Regions from separate parts of the Arthrobacter sp. D5-1 genome, predicted to be linked through region 2. Evidence: predicted binding sites of a transcription regulator. Region 2 holds the regulator's gene; the other holds the start of a gene.
The links. The regulator Rex, encoded in region 2, represses fermentation and respiration genes when NADH is low (regulators of the CRP and FNR family bind a similar motif). The targets are predictions, from matches to a motif close to CTTGTGAANNNNTTCACAAG.
Positions count from the first base shown of each region.

Region 1 (4,368 bases), 1.8 Mb from region 2:
GATGGGGAGGACACCAAAAACCATGAGAATGGGTAGAAATGAAAGCTGATATGCGGCATGTTGTGGATCTTGACTCGCCTTCATGACCCCAGGCACCAGAAAGAACACAACATCGGCAACGAGGACGCCTACTAGAAGTCCCTTCCAGCCCCGGACCACGCGGTCCCGGTATTCGTAGGGCCAGAATGCCGGATGGTGAGTCGAGTTCATGGAGTAGCCGCGATCTCGTTAAGCGCGCCAGCCAGCGAGGGATACTCAAACGCGAACCCCGCGTCGAGCAACTTCCGGGGTTCTACCCACCGGCTCTTGAGGACCAGCTCGGTCTGTGTCCGAATGAGGACGGCGCCGGCCTCGAGCAGCCATGCGGGTGTCGGGATGCCAAAGGGGACACCCATGCTTCGCCGAACCATGGCCATGAGCTCCCGATTGTCCACTGGGTGGGGCGCCGCCGCGTTCACCGGACCGCTCAGCTCTCCGTGATCGTGGACGAACAGCACCGTCCTGAACAGGTCCTCCACATGGATCCAGCTGAACTTCTGCGTGCCCGGACCCATGTGCCCACCCAAACCGAGGCGGGCGAGGTTCCGGAGGGGACTCATGACGCCGCCCGCCCCCAGGACAATCGCGATGCGGAGCGGCACTTTGCGGGTGCCGGGGACAACGGCAGCCGCCAACTCGTCTTCCCACGCGCGGGCAACGTCCACGGAGAAGCCAGTGCCCAATTCGCCGGAAACCTCGGATTGCGGAGCGTCTTCCGCATGCCGGTAAATGGTTCCGGTGCTGGAGTTGATCCACGTCCTGGGCGGTTCGGCGCAGGCAGCAACGGCCCGGCCCAAGGCACTTGTTGTGAGAACCCGGGAGTCCAGGATCTCCCTCCTGTGCCGCTCGTCATAACGGCAATTCACGGATCGTCCGGCGAGGTTCACCAGAAGTTCGGCACCGTCCAGCACTTTGGTGATGGCGCCGTCGTCGTGCCATTGCGCGTCAGCCGAAGCGTCCCGCCCAACGGTCCGGACCTGCCAGCCCTTTTGAAGGAACCGCCGCTGGAAGTAGCTGCCAATGAAGCCAGTAGCGCCGGCGATGACTACTGTCCGCCGCATCACGAATCTTCCTTGACGTTGCGCACGAGTCCCAGAACGTCATCGAACACCTTGCTGACGCCCGGAATCTTCGCCAGCGACAAGCCGCGCGCCACCAGCGGGGCGGCGCCGTCGATCAGCTTGCGTGTGCGGCGCTGGTTCTCGGAGGTGTCGTAAACCCAGAACAGTGCGACTCCCATGTACGCCAGCCACAGCAGCTCGGGCAGATCGCCGCGCAGCTTCTTTGCGACGGCGGGGGAGGAGCCCTCGACGGCGGACCGGAAGATCGCGAGCGAAGCCTCCCGTGCGGCGGTGGACGCCTCGCCGAACGGATTGACGGGCGACGACGGCCGGATCGCCGTCGCGATGAAGTCGGAACCAAACTGGTGGTACGGCGCCATGACGTCGATGCCGGTGTGCAGCACTGCCTTCAGGCGGCCTGCGAGATCTTGGACTCCTTCCAAGGCCTGCGCCGCGACCACGGCGTGTTCATCCTGCACTTGAACGTAAAGCTCCTGGACGAGCTCGTCCTTGGATGCGAAATAGTAGTAGGCATTGCCGACGGAGACCCCGGCCTCCTGGGCAATGGCTCGCATGGTGGTCTTCTCAAAGCCAACCTCGCGGAACATTTTCAGCGCGACGTCGGCCACTAATTGGCGGGTCTGCTCACTCTTTGCTGCCATGGTGCCGCTCCCTGGGACGTATTTTGAACGTGTTCAAGACTGAGTATGGCATATTTCTGAACACGTTCAAAAGGGGGACGTGAGTGAGCGTTGGGTTCAAGCCCGAGGGATGTGGGAGAGCGTTGGGTTCAAGCCCGAGGGATGTGAGAGAGCGTTGGGTTCAAGCCCGAGGGATGTGAGGGAGCGTTGGGGTGAAGGAGTGGGAGAATGGAACCGGTGCCGGGCCACATGCCCCACCAACCACAGTGCTAATACAGCGGGGCGCCCTGAACGAAGGAGCCTGCGCGAACCACTACGAAATGGATGACCCATGCCCTCGCCCTCAGGCTCCAGTACCTTGAGCAAGCCCGCCCCACGCTTTGCTTCAATAGGCTCCCCGTATTTCGGCATCATGCTGGCCATCATGGCCGTGGTGCTGATCCTGTCCAACATCGGCGCTTCCAAGGGCGTCGCGCTCGGGCCAATCCTGACTGACGGCGGGTTCTTCCTGTTCCCCATCGCCTACATCCTGGGTGATGTGATGAGCGAGGTGTACGGCTTCAAGGTGGCGCGCAAGGCCATCATCACCTCGTTTGCCCTCTCGGTCTTTGCCTCTCTCTGCTACTGGATCATCATCGTGCTGCCCGGTTTCAATGACGAGTACAGCATCGGCAAGCAAGCAGCCCTCGAAGGCGCCCTCGGACCCGTGCCGCTGATCGTCCTTGGATCGCTCCTTGCCTTCCTTGCCGGACAGACCATCAACTCCTGGATCCTGGTGAAGATGAAGGCCCGCACCGGCGAGAAGTCCCTGTGGGCACGCCTGATGGGCTCGTCCGTGGTGGGCGAATTCGTGGACACCCTGATCTTCTGCAGCATCGCGGCATCGGTCATCGGCATCACGGACTTTGGCTCGTTCCTGAACTACGCCCTGGTTGGCTTCGTCTACAAGACGGCCGTGGAGTTCCTGTTCGTGCCCGTCACCGTGTTGGTTGTCGGGTGGATCAAGAAGCGCGAGCCAAGCTACGGGGTAACGGCAGCCTAGGCTCGGGCCGAGTTCGCCGGAACCGTGTGAGTTCGCCGGAAGTTTCCGCACGCCCACGCACGCTTCCGGCGAACTCGACGCCTACGAGTAGTACCGGCCCAGGGTCTCCGCCTTGAACTCGAAGAAATCCCCGGATTCGATGGCCAAGCGGGCGTCGTCCACCATCTTCACCACGAAGCGCTCGTTGTGGATGGAGATGAGCGTTGCCGAGAGCATTTCCTTGGCCTTGAACAGGTGGTGGATGTAAGCCCGCGAGTAGTTCACGCACGTGTAGCAGTCGCAGCCGTCCTGCAACGGCCCGAAATCGGTTTTATAGCGGGCCCCGGACAGGTTGAACCGGCCGAACGGTGTGTAGAACGCCGAATTTCGGGCCACGCGGGTGGGGGAGACGCAATCGAAGGTGTCGGCGCCGTTCTCGATGGCCGTGAAGATGTCGTCCGGCTCGGAGATGCCCAGAAGGTGCCGGGGCTTGTTCTCGGGCAATTCCTCGTTGCACCAGCGCACAATCGTGCCCAGGTTTTCCTTCTCCAGCGCCCCGCCGATCCCGTACCCATCAAAGGGCATGGCACCGAGATCCCGGCACGCCTTGCGGCGAAGGTCCTCATACTGCGCACCCTGGATCACGCCGAACAAGGCTTGATAGGGCTTGCCCACGCGGGAAGAAGTCAAGGAAGCGTGCTCCTCCAAGCACCGCCGCGCCCACAGCCGGGTCCGCTCCAGGGACTCCTCCTGGTAGGCCCGCGAGTTCTGCAGCGTGGTGAGCTCGTCGAAGGCGAACATGATGTCCGCGCCGATCTGGTGCTGGACCTGCATGGAAATCTCGGGGGAGAAGCGGTGCCTGTCCCCGTTGAGGTGCGATTTGAACCAGACGCCGTCGTCGTCAATGTGCGCCAGCCGTTCCTTGCCCGGTGCCACGGCGTCGTCGGGTCCGGACGAATCGACGTTCTTCATGTCGATGACCTTCTTGAACCCAGAGCCCAGGCTCATCACCTGGAATCCTCCGGAGTCGGTGAAGGTCGGCCCGGACCAGTTCATGAACGCGCCCAGCCCGCCGGCGGCGTCGAGGATCTCCGGCCCCGGCTGCAGGTACAGGTGGTATGCGTTGGCCAGCACAGCCTGCGCACCGAGGTCGGCGATGGACTCGGGCAGTACTGCTTTCACGGTGGCTTTGGTCCCGACGGCGATGAACGCGGGCGTCTGGATGGTTCCGTGCGGTGTGGTGATGGTTCCGGTGCGGCCCAGGAAAGCTCCGCCGTTGGCATTCACTTGGGCGTCCGACGGCGAGCACGTTTCAGTCAGGCGCTGGCCCACCGAAAACGAGAACCCGGATTGCCGGGAGGACAACCCTGGCAAGTCAGGCTGGCCGGGAGTAGGGGAAGACACAGACGCGGAAGCAGAAACGGAAGCTGGCACGCTACCAAGTGTGCCAGCTTTACCCGAAGTAACCCGCGGAGGAAGCCCTACGAGCCGTAGTTCTCAGATTTCCAGTTGTCCCACGACGAGCGGATGTCCGCCAAGGTGTGGGCCCCCAGATCGTAAGTGGAGGCGATCACCATGGAGCCGCCGTCGGGCCTTTTCTCCGGAA
Region 1 covers NZ_CP014571.1:877,049-881,416, forward strand. Annotated here, with positions in the region: gene AYX22_RS04160 (hypothetical protein) at 1-24, opposite strand, end outside; gene AYX22_RS04165 (TIGR01777 family oxidoreductase) at 207-1,100, opposite strand; gene AYX22_RS04170 (TetR family transcriptional regulator) at 1,100-1,762, opposite strand; gene AYX22_RS04175 (queuosine precursor transporter) at 2,073-2,783, shown strand; gene tgt (tRNA guanosine(34) transglycosylase Tgt) at 2,865-4,136, opposite strand; gene AYX22_RS04185 (SRPBCC domain-containing protein) at 4,244-4,368, opposite strand, start outside.
Region 1: a site for Rex is predicted at 1,816-1,835, ahead of AYX22_RS04175 (queuosine precursor transporter). Genes of this name have one in related genera too.

Region 2 (4,368 bases):
GAAGGCACACGCCATGTAGCCTCGCAGCCGTTACATGGGATATCCAGGCCCCTGGACTTGCGGCTGACAGTGACCTTGCAGCCGCCGATAGCTCAAAATCCCAATCCGATGGACGGTAAAGGCCCCGGCTCACCCCATCTATTCCTACACGATTCCACAGGTGCGATTGCTTCAGGCCTGCGGCCTCGGCCTCGTCAATGGTGAATGGTGCGTTGGTCAGTCGGGGCGGAAGGGGCCTGGCGTTCTGCATATCTGGCATTCTCGCCCAGAAACGCTTGAGTCATCGTAAGTTATCCACAGGCTCGTTGAGGCCATCGAGGGATGTGAGAGAGGGTTCGGGTCAAGCCCGAGGGATGTGAGAGAGGGCCCGGGTCAAGCCCGAGGGATGTGAGAGAGGGTCAGATGCGGGGGCCGCGGAACCTTGAGAAACCCCGCCACAGGCCGTAGACCGCTCCGCCAACCGTGGCGGCCTTGAGCCCAAGCGTTGCTGCGCGGCGACCGGAACGGAAGTCGTACACGGGCCAGTTGTTCTCGCGGGCGTGCCGGCGCAACCTGGCGTCCGGGTTGATCACCACGGGATGACCCACCATGGTGAGCAAAGGTATGTCGTTGGCGGAATCGCTGTACGCCCAGCAATGATCCAGATCCAGGCCCTCACGATCGGCGACGAGCTGAACTGCGACTGCCTTCGCCGGCCCGTGCAGGATGTCGCCCACAAGTTTCCCTGTGTACATGCCACCTTCCACTTCACCCACGGTGCCAAGGGCGCCGGTGAGTCCGAGCCTGGTGGAAATGACCGTGGCCACCTCGATGGGTGTAGCCGTGACGAGCCAGACCTTGCGTCCAACCCTGAGATGCTGTTCCGCGAGGGCCTTGGTCCCCGGCCAGATCCGCGACTCGATCATTTCGTCGTAGACCTCTTCACCCAGGGCCTTGATGTCATCCACGGTGATGCCGGCAGCAAGGGTAAGCGCGGAGTCGCGGACCGAGTGGACGTCTTCCATGTTCTCGCCGCGCATGACGAATTTGAACTGCTTCCAGGCGAATCCGGCCGCTTGCGACAATGTGAAGGCCTTGCGTTCGTACATCTTGCGGGCCACATGGAAGAGGCTGGCGCCCTTCATCAAGGTGTTGTCGACGTCGAAGAAGGCGGCCTCGCCCGTGCGCTTCTGCACGTTGTCCTTCTGCACTATGGGCTTCTGCACCAAGGCATCTGCGACCACGGCGGCGTTCTTCTCCTCGGGCATGCCTTGAGTCTAGTCAATCGCCGCGGTCCGCGTTCGAGGGCGCACGGTGGCGTCACAGAAGGGCTCGGGATGTGAGAGAGGGTTGGCCGGAAGGGCGTGGGATGTGAGAGAGGGTTGGCCGGAAGGGCGTGGGATGTGAGAGAGGGTTGGCCGGTACCTTTGAGATATGGCTATTCCCGACGTCGTTCTCCTCACCAAAGCTGACTGCCACCTGTGCACCGCGGCGCGTGCCGCCGTCGAGCGTGTCACTAAAAGTCTTGGCGTGCAGTGGAAGGAGCAGCTGATCGACGACGACCCCCAACTGCAGGAGCGCTTCGCGGAAGAGATTCCCGTGGTGCTGGTGGACGGCGTCCAGCGCGATTTTTGGAAGATTGACGAGGAACGGCTCACCCGCACCCTGAAGAAGGTCCTGGAGGGCTGAGGGGTTACCCGTTGGTAATGGCTTTTGTTGAGTCCGCCCGGGGGTCATAGAGTGGAACAACAAAGCGACGCAATGGAGAATACCGTGACTGCGCTGGAACCGTCCCCGGAGGCTGCAACCGGGGACAACGAACCTGCCACAAAGCAGATCCCACCCGCGGCCGTGGCCCGGATGACGCTCTATTTGCGCGCGCTCAACTCCCTGTTGGCTGAAGGCGTGGAGCGGGTTTCGTCCGAAGCATTGGCGGAAGCCTCAGGTGTCAGCTCGTCCACCCTGCGCAAGGATCTTTCCTATGTGGGCTCGTATGGGACGCGCGGTGTCGGCTATGAAGTCCAGTACTTGAGCCGCCACATTGCCGCCGCCCTGGGTCTGACCCATGACTGGAAAGTTGCCATTGTGGGCGCCGGTAACCTCGGAAAGGCCCTGGCCCGGTATGGCGGCTTTGAGTCCCGCGGTTTCGACGTTGTAGCCATCTTCGACGCCGACCCCATGGTGATCGGCAACGAAGTAGGGTGGCTTCGCGTCAGCGACTCCGCGGAGCTTGAGCGGGTCCTTGAACGGACCCACACCAACATGGTGGTGCTGGCCCTGCCCGCCACCGTAGCGCAGGCTGTATGCGACCGCGTGATTGCCGCCGGGATCCGGAGCATCCTCAGCTTCGCGCCGGTGCTGTTGCAGGTTCCTCCGCACGTGAACCTCCGCAAGGTGGACATGGCCACGGAACTCCAGATTTTGGCGTACCACGCACAACGGGCGCAGACACCGGGCCAGGCTGTTTAGCCTTCGCCGGGTCCGCGCCCGCGTTTGAAGCGTCTGGAACTCTGGGTGTTTAGCGGCCGTACGGGTTCTGGTATGGGTTGCCGAAGGGCTGCGCCTTGCGGAAGTACGGGGCCGACGCCGGCAGGTACAGCATGACGATCGCCGCGACTCCCAGCAGGATCACGATGAGCTGCAGGATGCCGTAGGTGGCACCGAACTGGAACAGGCCGGTGAGGCCCAGGACGGAGATGGCGGCGAAGACGGTGCCCAGGATCCGTGCCCAGTTCTTGCCCTTGCGGACGGGGAAAGCGACCAAGGCGTAGAGACCGAGGGCCAGAACAGCGCCTACGACGGCGCTGACACCGATCACACCGCGCATGCCTTCCATGGACCCTTCGGGGAGGTCCGTACCCTGCTGGCTTGCCTGCTGGTTCATGGCGCTGATGAAGGCATCAGCACCAGTGGTGGCCAACAGAAGCGAGCTGATAGCGGAAAGAATGCCGGCGGCAACGATCATCCAGAAGGCGTAGTTAACCATGGGCGGCACAGCGGTGGGACCGGGCTGCTGGCTGGGCCAGTTGGTGTCCTGTCCGTACTGCGGAGCGCCGGGAGCCTGGCCGTACGGGGATGACTGCTGGCCGTACTGCGGCGCGGCGGGGCTTTGCTGGCCGTACTGCGGCGCGGCGGGGCTCTGCTGGCCGTACTGCGGCGCGGCTGGCTGGGTGCCCGGCTGCTCGGGCTGGTTGGCATCGCCCGGGTTTGACGGCGGGTAGGGAGGGTTGCTCATGGCATTCCTTTGCTTGTTCGACTGCTGGTGCGGCCGCCGGGATCAGCAAAATGACCCTGCCCCCAGCGTGGTTCTGCTTCCACCGTACCTCCCGGGTCTGACCCTGCAGGTGATCCCACGCAGGTATTTCCGGCTCGCGGCAAAAATCATCATGTTGGCTTACGCCTTCATGATGAAAGCCGCGGCAATCCGACAGGATTTACCGCGGCCTTCAGCCTGTATTGGCGCCGATAAGGCACGACGACGGCAGTTGCCTCAACGCTAAGCGTGGCCCTTGACTGCCTTGAACCAAAGTTGTGAATTCGGAAGCCACATCAGGACTACGGCTACGGCGCTGACGAGGAAGCCGAACCAGTTGCTGCCAAGGCCCGTGCTGGAGCCGCCGGCACTGGCCGCACTGAAAATGGTGAGGAGCAAGGAGATGCCGGCCACGATGGTGAGGGCGAGGCGGGCCCACTCTTTGCCTTCCTTCATCTTCATCGCAAGGACTACCTGTGCCGCTGCCACCGCCAGGGTGAGGATGAGGATGATCAGCAGGATGGCTGCAACGCCAGGGGCGAAAGCGAAGAGGGCAATGATCGCGAAGAATCCGATCAGCCCGAACAGCAGGCCAAGGAGTCCGGAGATCACCCAGATGAAGTATGAAACCTTCAGCTCGGTGGGGAGGCCCTGGGTCTTGAACATTCCCGAGAATCCGCCCTGGGGCATGACGTCGTTGAAGTTGCGGGGCCCGTCAGTGGGCATCTCGAAGTGGAGACCAGGCTGCCCCGGGGTTGGCTGTCCAGGGCCAGGCTGCGGTGGCCCGGGCTGCGTGGGGCCGGGCTGTGAATATTGTCCCGGTTGCGACGGCGGCTGGTAACCCTGGGGTGGCTGGTAGCCCTGCGGAGGCTGGTAACCCGCAGGAGGAACATTGCCGGGCTGCGGAGGCTGGGAGCCGGGCTGCTGTGGCTGTGGTGCTTCGTCTGGGGTACTCATGGCATCACTGTAGACCGCAGGTTGAAGGTTGCATAGGAACTTCGGAGCCAACTCGCAGGTAAATACAGGCTGTTTGCCGAACAATTGCGGGGTGACTTCCGGAAATGCGAAACGGCGCCCCCACACAGCCGGGGACTGTGGGTGGCGCCGTTGGGGTGAATCCGCGTCTGGAGAGAGGG
Region 2 covers NZ_CP014571.1:3,767,085-3,771,452, reverse strand. Annotated here, with positions in the region: gene AYX22_RS17360 (HAD-IB family hydrolase) at 399-1,247, opposite strand; gene AYX22_RS17355 (glutaredoxin family protein) at 1,414-1,668, shown strand; gene AYX22_RS17350 (redox-sensing transcriptional repressor Rex) at 1,753-2,448, shown strand; gene AYX22_RS17345 (hypothetical protein) at 2,498-3,214, opposite strand; gene AYX22_RS17340 (hypothetical protein) at 3,476-4,189, opposite strand.